One region of the Mesorhizobium sp. M8A.F.Ca.ET.165.01.1.1 genome, then DNA from elsewhere that is predicted to be linked to it. Evidence: predicted binding sites of a transcription regulator. Region 1 holds the regulator's gene; each other region holds the start of a gene.
The links. Region 1 encodes PhoB, which activates phosphate uptake and scavenging genes when phosphate is short. Its sites were predicted from a motif close to TGTCATNNANCTGTCAT; they were not measured.
Positions count from the first base shown of each region.

Region 1 (4,354 bases):
CCGCATCTCCGGCGAGACGGCGCCGCTGCTCTTCACCGCGCTCAACAACCAGTTCTGGTCGAGCAATCTCAACGCGCCGATGGCCAGCCTGCCTGTCACCATCTTCCAGTTCGCTCTCAGCCCCTATGAGGAATGGCAGCAACTGGCATGGACCGGCGCACTCATAATCACCCTGACGGTTCTCGGCCTGAGCATTTTCGCCCGCAGCCTTACCGGACGCAGAGAGGACAGATGAAACCGATGTTGTCCACCGAGTTGAACACGCCCGAAGTGGCCGTGGATAAGGCCAAGATCGAGGTCAAGAACCTCAACTTCTACTACGGCCAGTCGAAGGCGTTGAAGGATATCAGCCTGTCGCTGCCCGAGCGCAGCGTCACCGCCTTCATCGGCCCGTCGGGCTGCGGGAAGTCGACGCTGCTGCGCGTCTTCAACCGCATCTACGAGCTCTACCCGAAGCAGAGCGCCGACGGCCAGGTGCTGCTCGACGGCCAGAACATCCTCGACCGCTCGCAGGATCTCAATCTCCTGCGCACCAAGATCGGCATGGTGTTCCAGAAGCCGACGCCGTTCCCGATGTCGATCTACGAGAACATCGCTTTCGGCGTCCGTCTCTACGAGAAGATCAGCAAGTCCGAGATGGACGGCCGTGTCGAACAGGCGCTGAAGCGCGCGGCATTGTGGACCGAGGTCAAGGACAAGCTCAACGCCAGCGGCCTCAGCCTGTCGGGCGGCCAGCAGCAGCGTCTTTGCATCGCCCGCACCGTGGCGGTGAAGCCGGAAGTCATCCTGCTCGACGAACCAGCCTCGGCGCTCGATCCGCTGTCGACCGCCAAGATCGAGGAACTGATCGACGAGCTGCAGGCCGACTATACGATCGTCATCGTCACCCACAACATGCAGCAGGCGGCGCGCGTGTCGCGCCAGACGGCGTTCATGTATCTGGGCGAACTGGTCGAATTCGACAAGACCGAGAAGATCTTCACGTCGCCTCGCGAGAAGCGCACGCAGGACTACATCACCGGCCGCTTCGGCTGATATCACGCATACGAGGACCAGGATCATGGCCGAACACACAGTCGCAGCCTTCGATGAGGATCTCGGACAGATCAGCAGGCTGATCAGCGACATGGGCGATCTCGCCGGCACGATGGTCGGCGGCGCCACCAAGGCTCTGCTGAATTCCGACAACGCGCTGGCACAGCGCGTCGTCTCCGACGACGCCATCATGGATGCGCGCCAGCGCGAACTCGACGACCGCGCCATCACCCTGATCGCCAAGCGCCAGCCGATGGCCGACGATCTGCGTCATGTCGTCGGCTCGATCCGCATGGCGGGCGACCTCGAGCGCATCGGCGACCTTGCCAAGAACATCGCCAAGCGTGTCGGTTCCGTCGGTCTCACCGCGACGCCGCGCGACCTGTCGCACTCGATCGACTCCATGGCGCAGCTGGTGCTGATCCAGGTGCAGGGCGTGGTCGAGGAATATGCGGCCGGCGATGCCGCCGCCCTCGCCAAGCTCAGGAATGACGACGAACGCATCGACGTCAAATACACCTCGGTGTTCCGCGAACTGCTGACCTACATGATGGAGGATCCGCGCAACATCACGGCTTGCACGCATCTCTTGTTCTGCGCCAAGAATCTCGAGCGCATCGGCGACCATGTGACCAACATCGCCGAGAATGCGTATTATGTGCTGACCGGAACGCAACTGCCCGCCAATCGTCCGAAGCAGGACGAGACGGCGATGTCGGCGCCGGCGGCTTGACGATAGGATGATCTGCCAATGATCGCGCCACGCATCATGGTGGTGGAGGACGAGGAGCCGCTCGGCGTGCTCCTCCGCTACAATCTGGAATCGGAAGGCTACCAGGTCGAGGTGGTGACGCGCGGCGACGAAGCCGAGATCCGCCTCCAGGAGAATGTGCCCGACCTCCTGGTGCTCGACTGGATGGTGCCGGCTGTTTCCGGCATCGAACTCTGTCGGCGCCTGCGAATGCGGCCCGAGACCGAGAGGTTGCCGATCATCATGCTCACGGCGCGCGGTGAGGAGAGCGACCGCGTGCGTGGCCTTTCGACCGGCGCCGACGACTATCTGGTCAAGCCGTTCTCGACGCCGGAATTCATGGCCCGGGTCAAGGCGCTGCTGCGTCGCGCCAAGCCGGAAGTGCTGTCCAGCGTGCTCAAGGTCGGCGACATCGTGCTCGACCGTGAATCGCACCGGGTCTATCGCAAGAAGAGCGAAATCCGGCTCGGACCGACCGAGTTCCGGCTGCTCGAATTCATGATGCGCCATCCCGGCCGGGTGTTCTCGCGCAGCCAGTTGCTCGACAATGTCTGGGGCGAGACGATCTATATCGACGAGCGCACGGTGGACGTGCATGTCGGTCGCCTGCGCAAGGCGGTCAACAATGGCCGCATGCCCGACGTCATCCGCACCATCCGCGGCGCGGGCTACGCGATCAGGGAAGACTAGGTCGAGGGCGGCTACGCCCCTGACTTCGTCATCCACGAGCGGAGCAAGGAGCGAAGCGACGCGGCGCAGACCCGAGGATCCATGCCGGGACCTCGACGCGTCGCCGCAGTGCAGAATTCTGCGCCGTTGCACTCTACGATCGAGGTCACGGCATGGATCCCAGGGTCTCCGCGACGCCGCTTCGCGGCTGCTCCGCCCAGGGATGACGACCTTGAGGGCGCTCGGCCAACCTCCAGCATTGGTGGTGATTCACCGGAGCGTTCGCTCAGGCCACGCTCTTCCCAGCACTGCCTCTCGCCTGCACGCCCGGCGCGAAAATCTCCTGGTCGACGAAGGTCAAGGCGCGCATGGCGCAGCCTTCGCGAATCAGCGGCAGTTCGTTCGGCTCGGTGTCGAAGGAAATCGATTCCGAATGCTGGCCGCCGGCGGTCTGGGCGATGGCCTCGCGCAAGGCCGGCTCGATCAGATCGAAGGCGGCGGCACTGACACCGACCATGGCGACCGGCGCCGGGTCGATCAGCGCGAACAGGCTGCCCAGCCCATAGCCCAGCGCCTCGCCCGCCTTGCGATAGGCTTCGCGCTCCGGTCCGTCTTTCTCCCTTGCCGTCGCGGCGAGTGTCCGCATCTGCGCGTCGCTGACATCGGCGACCGGTTCGGCGTCCTCGCCAAGCTGCCTGGCATTACGCCAGATGGCATAGTTGCCGGCATAGGCCTCGACGCAGCCGCGCCGCCCGCAACGGCAGAGCGCGCCGCCCGGGCGATGGATCATGTGGCCGAATTCGCCGCCCGATGAATGGGTGCCGGTGAACAGTTCGCCCTTGAGCACCAGGCCCATGCCGATGCCGTGCGAGAGCAGGATGGCGATGAAGTCGTCGCGGTAGCGTTGAGGGTCGCGCCAGCGCAACGCCACCGCCATCATGTTGCAGTCGTTCTCCATGGTGGCGGGGATGCCGAATTCGGCTTCGAGTATGTCGGCGAAGGCAATGTCCGTCTGCGGCGTGATCGGCGACCACAGCATGGCACGCGCCTCGGTGTCGGTGATGCCCTGGATCGCCAGCGCGATGCGGGCAACACTGCGGACATCGAGATCGGGGTCCTCGATGCGGCGGCGCACTATTGCCGTGCATTCGCCGATCAGAGCCTCGCGCGACATGGTCAGCGTGTCCAGCCGGCGCTGTTCCTCGGCGACCACCTGGCCGGCATAATCGATGACGGCGACGGATAGGAAATTCAGCGACAGCACCACGGTCATCACAGCCGCGGCCTCGGGGTTGAGGCCGAGGCCAACCTGCGGCCGGCCGCGTTTGAGTGAGCCGGCCTCGTTCGGCTTGCCTTCGGTCAGGATACCTTCGCCGATCAGGTCGGCGGATATCGCCGATATGGTCGAGTGGCTGAGGCCAGTGGTGGCGGCGATCTCGGTGCGCGAGGGCTGACCATCCCGGCGCACGGCTGCAATCACCATTGCGCGGTTGCGCCGGCGCAGATCGTCGTGGCGGATTCCCACCGACATGCTTTCCCTCCCGGTTGCCGCGGTTCTTGATCCCCCTCGAATACCTCCGGCAACAGGGTCAAACACTGGCAGAAGCGGCCGGTGCTGTCATTTATTTATTGCGAGGCTCGAAAAAAAATTTCCGGCACCTCAAAATCCATCAGAATCGATGTTGACAGTGTTCCGGTGATGGACCAGTGTTTTTTCGAGGCTCGAAAAAATAGAGCCTTTGTGCCGGCCTTCGGGCCAGTTTGGTCGCGCCATACGCGGCGCAGGGAGGATATCATGAAGAGATTCACAGCCGCCATCCTGGCGGGTGTCGCCATGTCGCTGACACTGGTGTCGGTCGCGCAGGCGAAGGACAAGGTCATCGGCGTTTCCTGGTCCAA
Region 1 is NZ_SRTH01000012.1:172,645-176,998, forward strand. Features, by position in the region: gene pstA (phosphate ABC transporter permease PstA) at 1-235, shown strand, start outside; gene pstB (phosphate ABC transporter ATP-binding protein PstB) at 232-1,035, shown strand; gene phoU (phosphate signaling complex protein PhoU) at 1,061-1,768, shown strand; gene phoB (phosphate regulon transcriptional regulator PhoB) at 1,787-2,476, shown strand; gene EN808_RS26490 (ROK family protein) at 2,742-3,986, opposite strand; gene xylF (D-xylose ABC transporter substrate-binding protein) at 4,251-4,354, shown strand, end outside.

Region 2 (4,354 bases), on a different contig from region 1:
AACATCGCGCGCGGCTTCATCACCGAGCATCCGATCCTGCTGCTCGACGAGCCGACCGCATCGCTCGACGCCACCAACCGCGACGTGGTGATCGAACTCATCGCCGCCAAGAAGCTGGCCGGCGTTGCCCTGCTCGGCATCTTCCACGACCACGATGTGCGCGAGGCGGTGGCCGACCGCATCATCGACGTCACCGCCTTCGCCCCGGGAAAACTCGCCGCATGACCAGGAAATTGTCGGAGACGCCGCTGGTCCACCCCTCAGCGGAGGTGCACAACTCGACGCTCGGCCGCTGGACCGAGATCGCCGACCGCAGCCGGGTGTCGGAAAGCGAACTCGGCGACTATTCCTACATGATGCAGGACTGCGCCGTCTGGTGCGCGACCATCGGCAAGTTTGCCAACATCGCGGCAAGCGTGCGCCTCAACGCCACCAACCATCCGACCTGGCGGCCGACGCTGCACCACTTCACCTACCGCGCGTCGGACTATTGGGATGACGCCGAGCATGAGAGCGAATTCTTCGCTGAACGTCGCGCCAAGCGCGTCAACATCGGCCACGACACCTGGCTCGGCCACGGCTCGACCGTCCTGCCTGGCGTGACCGTCGGCGACGGTGCCGCCGTTGGCGCCGGAGCGGTCGTCTCCAGGGACGTCGCGCCCTACACCATCGTCGCCGGCGTGCCGGCCAAACCGATCCGCGAGCGCTTCGACCGCCGCACCGCCGAACGCTACCAGGCGCTTGCCTGGTGGGATTGGGACCATGCCAGGCTGCGAGCCTCGCTCGACGATTTCCGCGAACTGTCCGCCGAGGCGTTCCTGGAGAAGTACGAGGGATAGGACAATTCCAGGAAAAGGGAGAACCGGTTTTCCTGGAATTGTGTCAGGTGAAGAGACATAGCCGCTCACATCATCGTCATATGGCGGTCCTGTTCATATCCCTGACACAGGACTCGGACAGGACGCCATCTCCCAAGGAGATCTCCATGCCCGACACTGTCAGACCCTCGCTCGCTGGATTCTTTGCCGGCTCCAATCCGATGCCGCCGACACATCTCGGCACGCGTTATGACACTTCCGGCAATTTCCTGATCGAACCCGGCAATACCGTCGTCAGCCATCTGGTCAGCGGCTCACCATCGGAAGCCGTTGTGCTTGCTGTGCGCGATCGGATGATGGCGATGCCGGACGCCGACCGCCTCGCCTTCACGCCGGTTTCCAGCCTGCACATGACGCTGTTCCAGGGCATCATCGAATATCGCCGCCGCTTGCCCTTCTGGCCGCGCGACGTTCCGCTCGACACCGGCATCGACGCCATGACCCGCCTCTATCTGGAGCGCCTGAGAGGTTTCGAGGGCGCCGGCCCGTTCAATATCAAGGTGGTCGAGATCGTGCCGAGCGGCCTCACCGTTGCCGGCGCGACCGACGAGGATGTGCGCATCATGCGTGCATGGCGCGATGCACTGGCTGTGCCGTTCGGCTACCGGCACCCCGACCATGACGCCTACGTCTTCCACATCACCTTCGCCTATCAGATCCAGCGTCTCGCCGACGACAGGGCTGCTGCCTGGCAGGCGCTGTTCGATGAGAGCCTGGCGCTTTTCGGCCGGGAGGCCCCGGTGATCGAGATCAAGCCGCCCGCCTTCTGCGCATTCCGCGACATGAAGCATTTCGAGGAATTGCTGGTGCTCGGCTGATCGCCAGCAGGACGCGGCCGTCGTATCTGTGGAGCGTAACAAAACTGACATGCTGGCGACATGGCAGGTTCATGTGGCTGCGTTAGGCGAGTGCCTGACGATCAATATGGACCGGACTGGAACCAGCCCATGTCAGCAAGCTCTGCCACGCTCGAAATCCGCGGTGTCAGCCGACGATTTGGCAAGAACACCGCCGTCAGCGACGTCAACATCTCGATCCCGCAGGGGCAGATGGTTGGTGTCATTGGTCGTTCGGGCGCGGGCAAATCAACTCTGCTTCGCATGATCAACCGTCTTGTCGACCCCAGCCAGGGGTCGATTTTTTTTGACGGCGCCGAGGTTTCCCGGTTGCGCGGGTCGCCGCTGCGCCGCTGGCAGCGCGACTGCGCCATGATCTTCCAGCAATTCAACCTGGTGCCGCGCCTCGACGTGCTGACCAACGTACTGCTCGGCAAATTGAACCACCGTTCGACCCTGTCCAACCTTCTCGGCATGTTTTCGCGCGCCGAGTGCGCGGAAGCGGTCGCCGCGCTCGAGCGGCTCGACATCGCCCGCACCGCACTTCAGCCCGCCGGCACCCTGTCGGGCGGACAGCAGCAGCGGGTCGCCATCGCCCGCGCCATGATGCAGCAGCCCAGGGTGATCCTGGCCGACGAGCCGATCGCCTCGCTCGACCCGCTCAATGCCAAGGTGGTGATGGATTCGTTGCAGGACATCAATCTGCGCGAAGGCATAACCGTCGTCACCAATCTTCATACGCTCGATACCGCCCGCACCTATTGCAACCGCATCATCGGCATGGCCGCCGGCAAGGTCGTCTTCGACGGGCCGCCCGAAGAGCTCAACCGCGAAGCTGTGCGTCTTGTCTACGGCGCCGACAGCAATGGCGGCGAGATATCGGAGACCATCACCTCCACCAGCGCTGCCTTCAAGCAGAAAATCGCCGCATCCGCCGGACCGCTCGAACCCGCATTCCCGGGATACTGAGCCCGTTACGGGCCAGTAGCGAGCGCCTGGATCGTCCGCCCGCGTCAAGGGCACTTGTCAAGATCAAGAACGCTGCCGGCGCGGGGCCGGAACTTACAGGAGAGACATCAATGTTCAGGAAGATGGTTTTCGGCGCCGTTTCGGTGCTCGCCATGGCCACCAGCATTGCCCACGCCGCCGACATGAAGGAATTTCGCGTCGGCATTCTCGGCGGCGAAAACGAAACCGACCGGCTGCGCAACTACCAGTGCCTGGCCGACCACCTGAAGACCGAGTTCGGCTTCGAGAAGGTTTCGCTGTTTCCCGCCGCCGACTATGACGGCGTCATCCAGGGCCTGCTCGGCGGCACGCTCGACTTCGCCGAACTCGGCGCCTCCGGCTATGCCAGCGTTGTCCTGAAGGACCCGAAAGCCGTCACCCCGATCCTCACCACCAAACAGACCGACGGCGCCACCGGCTATTATTCGATCGGCCTGGCGCTGAAGACCTCGGGGATCACCGACATCAAGTCGGCCAAGGACAAGAAGCTTGGCTATGCCGATCCGGATTCGACTTCCGGCTATTTGATCCCGCTGACCCAGATTCCGAAGGACACCGGCGCTTCGAACGAGACCTTCTTCGCTTCGACCCAGTTCAATGGCGGCCACGAAAACAACGTTCTGGCCGTGCGTGATGGCAAGGTCGACGTCGCGGTTGACGATTCCTCGGGCATCGGCGACTTCAAGAACGGCTACACCTCCGGCACTTTCCACAAGGAAGTCGCCAAGGGCGCCGTCGACCCCAACGACTTCGTCGAAGTCTGGCGCTCGGGCCTGATCCCGAACGGCCCGCTGGTCGTGCGCACCGCGCTCGGCGACGACATGACCGCCAAGCTGACCGCCTTCTTCACTGATCTGCCCAAGAAGGACAAGGCTTGCTTCGAAGGCGTCGAAGGCGGCGATTTTACCGGCTACGTTCCGGTGAAGCCCGACTTCTACAACGTCATCGTCGAAGCCCGTAAGGCAGCCATCGGCGGCTAACGGTGAAATCGGAAGGGGCGGTGTTCAAAACACCGCCCTTTTTGCATCTCCGATCATGACCCTTTCCGTGACAGCCCCCTCCGACGGCATTCACCAGACGGCCGATGCCTGGCGACGCCAGACGTCGCTGCGCCGGTTCTATACCGTGCTCGGCGTCGGCCTCCTGCTTGCCGCGATGCTTTCCAGCATGTGGTTCGCCGACGAAGCCAATGCCGGGCATTTCTTCGACCGGCTGCCGCACATACTGGATTTCCTGAGCTGGCTGGTCCCGAAAGACTGGAACGACGTCTGGCGAGCGCTGTTCGACATCGCCTCGCCGCGTGATACCGGCACCCAGGAATTCAACTTCCCGCTCGGCCGCGTCTATGTCTGGGGCGGTTTCTACGTCCCCGAATATTTCGAACTGATGCTGACCACGGTGAACGTGGCGCTGGTTTCGACCTTCATCGGCTTCATCTTCGCGGTGCCTTTTTCCTTCTTCGCGGCACGCAACCTGACGCCCCATCCGGCACTGAGGCTGGTGGTCAAGCGTTTCATGGAATTGCTGCGTGCCTTTCCGGAAATCGTCATCGCCGGCCTCTTCGCGGCAATCGTCTCGACCGGTCCGATCGCCGCCATAATCGCCATCGGCCTGCATTCGATCGGCGCACTC
Region 2 is NZ_SRTH01000001.1:219,542-223,895, reverse strand. Features, by position in the region: gene phnL (phosphonate C-P lyase system protein PhnL) at 1-225, shown strand, start outside; gene EN808_RS01130 (DapH/DapD/GlmU-related protein) at 222-839, shown strand; gene EN808_RS01125 (DUF1868 domain-containing protein) at 986-1,696, shown strand; gene phnC (phosphonate ABC transporter ATP-binding protein) at 1,826-2,683, shown strand; gene phnD (phosphonate ABC transporter substrate-binding protein) at 2,794-3,702, shown strand; gene phnE (phosphonate ABC transporter, permease protein PhnE) at 3,758-4,354, shown strand, end outside.
Region 2: the regulator PhoB is predicted to act here: its motif matches at 1,731-1,747, upstream of phnC (phosphonate ABC transporter ATP-binding protein).

Region 3 (4,354 bases), on a different contig from region 1:
TATCTTTCGCCGATGTTGTCGGCCCGGCTGCTTTCCGATGTGCAGTCCCTGCAGCCCACCAACGGCGTGGCGGACCGGCTGCGGCAACTCACCGGCCGACAGACCGAAATCCTGCGGCTGGTGGCGGAAGGACTGAGCAACAAGGAAGTTGCCTTGCGCCTGGAGCTGCAGGAGAAGACCGTCAAGCACCACATGACGGGGGTGCTGTCGAAACTCAGCGTGCGGAACCGCACCGAGGCTGCCCTCATGATGCGCGAGTTTCGTGACCGCGAGAGGGACTTCTCATAAAGCGGTTTAGCGAAGCTACGCGCTTCTCCCGGGAAAACCGCTACGCACTTTTCATGGAATTGCTCCAAGTCATCGCAGCATTGGAACACAGCGCGAAAACGAGGTCACCTCCGCCGGGGGGCGGCGGAGGTGACGTGTGAAGCTGGTCGTTGCCTGTTGACCAGCTTCACAAGGCGGAGATTTCAGAAGGATTCAAAGGGCCTTGAGACGGCTGACGTCGGCCGGTGTGGCCGGGCGGTCGATGATCGTGCGGTCGAGCGCATCCTTCATCCTGAAACGGCCGTTCTCGATCTTTTCCGTTAAGCCGTCGGGGTGGTGAACCGTAATCTTGTTGCCGTCCACGTCGACCTCGTCGCCAGTGGTGGCGTTGACATGGCTGCTCTTCCCGCCCTGGCCCTTGCCGGACCCCGAATTTCCGCCACCGTTGTCAGCGCCATTTCCGTTGCCGTTTCCATTGTTGCCGCCGCCGTTGCCGTTTCCATTGCTGCCGCCGCCACCGCCTCCACCGCCACCGCCACCACCACCGCCGCCACCGCTACCCTTGGCGAGCGCGGTCGCGGCCTCGATTCCAGGCACGAAGCCATGAAAGGCAATTCCATAGGGAGCGATGGTCAGCGCCAGAAGCGCAGCCGATCCGAAAGCCAGCCGGCAACAACGGGCCGTTATCGATCCGTGCATCCCTGAACTCCGTCGATTGAGCCGGTGCACCCACCCCAACGTTGCAGTGCAACCAACATCGCCGAAACACGTGGTGACCGGAAGCGACCTCCGACCGTTGCGTTTGTCTCCCAGGACCTTTGCAGGCGCAAGACTGGACTAAAGTCCGAGGTCCGGCGTGAAAAATGGTGTCGTGAGGCCGCGGCAGCGCCGATACCTTGTCACGAAAATGTGATCGGCCGACTGTAAGGCGGTCGATCAGGCAACAAGCTCCAGCCAATCCAGCCAGAGGCTCTCATGACCGAACATTGCTCCCCCGACGCCCGATTCCGCACCAGCCTGCTCGAGGAAAACGAAGGCCCGGCCAACAATCCCAGCGAAAACCGCACGATGGGCGAGATCATCGCCGCGCGGTTTTCGCGCCGGGGCTTCCTCAAGGGTTCGCTTGCCGTCTCGGCGATCGCCGCCACCGTCAGCCCGCTGGCGATGATCGCCGCCGACGATGCCCGCGCCGCGGAAAGCTCGGCCTTCAAGTTCGACGAGTTGGAGGCCGGCATCGACGACAAGCACCATGTCGCGCCGGGCTACGACGCCGATGTGTTGCTTCGCTGGGGCGATCCGCTGTTTGCCGATTCGCCGGAATTCGATCCGACCAAGCAGTCGGCACAAGCCCAGGCCAGGCAGTTCGGCTACAACAACGACTATGTCGGCTACATCGCGATCGATGGCTCGGCGGAACATGGCCTGCTGGTGGTCAACCACGAATACACCAACCCGCATCTGATGTTCCCGGGCATCGTCAAGATCGTCGAGAAGGACGGCAAGATGGCGGCCGAGGTGGCGCCGCTCTCGAAGGAGCAGGTCGATGTCGAGATGGCCGCGCATGGCGGCACCATCGTCGAGATCCGCAAGGACGGCGGCAAATGGCAGGTTGTGCGTGACGGCAAGCTCAACCGCCGCATCACCTCCAGCACCGAGATGACGCTGTCCGGCCCGGTCGCGGGCCATGACCGCGTCAAGACCAATGCCGATCCGTCCGGAACGAAAGTCCTCGGCACGATCAACAACTGCGCCGGCGGCGTCACGCCCTGGGGCACCTATGTGATGGCCGAGGAGAACATCCATGGCTATTTCTCCGGCGAGCTGCCGGAAGGCCACAAGGAAGCCGCCAACTACAAGCGCCTCGGCATCCCGGAAGGCGCCTATGAATGGGGCGCGCATTACGACCGCTTCAACCTGGCCAAGGAGCCGAACGAGCCCAACCGCTTCGGCTGGATCGTCGAGGTCGATGTCAACGACCCGGATTCGGTGCCGCGCAAGCGCACCGCCATGGGCCGCTTCAAGCATGAGGGCGCCGAATCGATCGTCGCCAAGGACGGCCGCGTCGTCTTCTATCTCGGCGACGACGAGCGCTTCGACTATGTCTACAAATTCGTCACCAAGGGCATGTTCAATGCCGGAGACCGCGCGGCCAACAAGGACCTGCTCGACGACGGCACACTGCATGTCGCCAGATTCGCCGAGGACGGCTCGGTCGAATGGATGCCGATCGTGTTCGGCCAGGGTCCGCTGACGGCGGAAAACGGCTTTGCCGGCCAGGCCGACGTGCTGATCGAGACGCGCCGCGCCGCCGACCTGCTTGGCGCCACCAAGATGGACCGGCCCGAAGACATCCAGCCCAATGCCGGCAACGGCAAGGTCTATGTCATGCTGACCAACAATTCCAAGCGCAAGGCCGATCAGGCCGACGCCGCCAACCCGCGCGCCGGGAATACCTTCGGCCACATCATCGAGATCGTCGAGGACGGCGGCGATTTCGCCGCCACAAAGGGCAAGTGGGAAGTGCTGCTGAAATGCGGCGACCCGTCGGTGGCCGATGTCGGCGCCACCTTCTCCACCGCGACGACGGCCAATGGCTGGTTCGGCATGCCCGACAATTGCGCGATCGATTCGGCCGGGCGCCTGTGGGTCGCCACCGACGGCCAGGGCCCGAAGGCCACCGGCCGCACCGATGGCCTGTGGGCGGTGGACACGGAAGGATCGGCGCGGGCGACCTCGAAACTGTTCTTCCGGGTGCCGATCGGGGCCGAGATGTGCGGCCCGCTGTTTACGCCGGACGATCAGACCGCCTTCGTCGCCGTCCAGCATCCGGGCGACGGCGGCGAGGACTGGGACGCGTTTGGCCGGCCTTCCTATTATGAGGACCTGTCGACCCGCTGGCCCGATTTCAAGCCCGACATGCCGGTACGGCCTGCGGTCGTGGCGATCACCAAACAGGGCGGCGGCAAGATCGGCGTCTGACGTCGGGCGAGACAAAACGAGAGGGGCTTCGGCGATCCGCGGCCCCACTTTTTTGCGCGGCATTGCATTCAAGCCTCGGGAAAGATTGGCAATTTACACATGGCGCCCTAAATCGTGATCAGGAGATCATCGCCATGCCCAAGTCGATCTACGACCGTGGCCTGCTCAAACCTGACGAAGTGGCCACGTTGCAACGTGTCTTCGATGAGGCCTGCCGCCGACGGCAAGCGCATCCCGAATCCACGGAGGCGCGTGAATTGGCCCTCACCTTGCTTGCCCTCTACAATGCCGGCATGGTCGACGAGGAGATGCTGACCGAGGCCGTCGGTTTCCGGCGGCTGGAGCCGAAATCAGCGTGAGGTCCCCGGCTGGCCGGGACCGGCGATGCGCCTGGCTATCGCCTTGGCCAATATGCCGGCATTGGCGAAGCAGCCGCGGATGCTCGGCCGCATGCCGGTGAACCACAGGCCGGGCAGTTTCGGATCGGCCTGACCGCCGTTGAAGAGCGGAACGCCCTTTTCGTCGAGCACGCCGAGATTGCCGACCATGCGCTCCAAGCCGGTGCGGTAGCCCGTCGCGGCAATGACGATGTCGGGAGCGATCAGGCTGCCATTGGCCAGGATGACGCCATCGCGGGTGAACTCCCGTATCCCCGGCACCACCAGGATCCTGCCCGATTTGATGGCATTGACGGCGCCATCGTCGGCGGCGATCGCGGTGTAGTCCGAAGTCAGACGGCTGGCGCCGCCGGCAGGTGCCCGCGGGATGCCGAATTTGGTGAGATCGCCGAAAACCAGGCGCTGCGTCACCGCCATGACCGCGTCGGCGACGCGCAGCGGCAAGCGCGCCATGAGCGGCGAGAGGCGATGCACGGCGATCTTGCCGATACGCTTGGGCAAGAGGACGGGGCCGTTGCGGGCCGACAGCCAGACGGCGGCGGTATCGATGCCCGCCAGATGGTTGAGGGCATCGAAGCCCGAATTGCCGGCGCCGACAACCAGCACCTTCTTGCCCGCATAGGCCTGGGCGTCGCCAAAATCGGCCGAATGGACGATCCGGCCCCTGAACGCCTCCATGCCCTTCCATTGCGGCGTGTAGGGCTCCCTGT
Region 3 is NZ_SRTH01000022.1:41,940-46,293, forward strand. Features, by position in the region: gene EN808_RS32300 (response regulator transcription factor) at 1-288, shown strand, start outside; gene EN808_RS36575 (hypothetical protein) at 481-966, opposite strand; gene EN808_RS32305 (PhoX family phosphatase) at 1,243-3,246, shown strand; gene EN808_RS32310 (hypothetical protein) at 3,381-3,605, shown strand; gene EN808_RS32315 (NAD(P)/FAD-dependent oxidoreductase) at 3,597-4,354, opposite strand, start outside.
Region 3: the regulator PhoB is predicted to act here: its motif matches at 1,165-1,181, upstream of EN808_RS32305 (PhoX family phosphatase).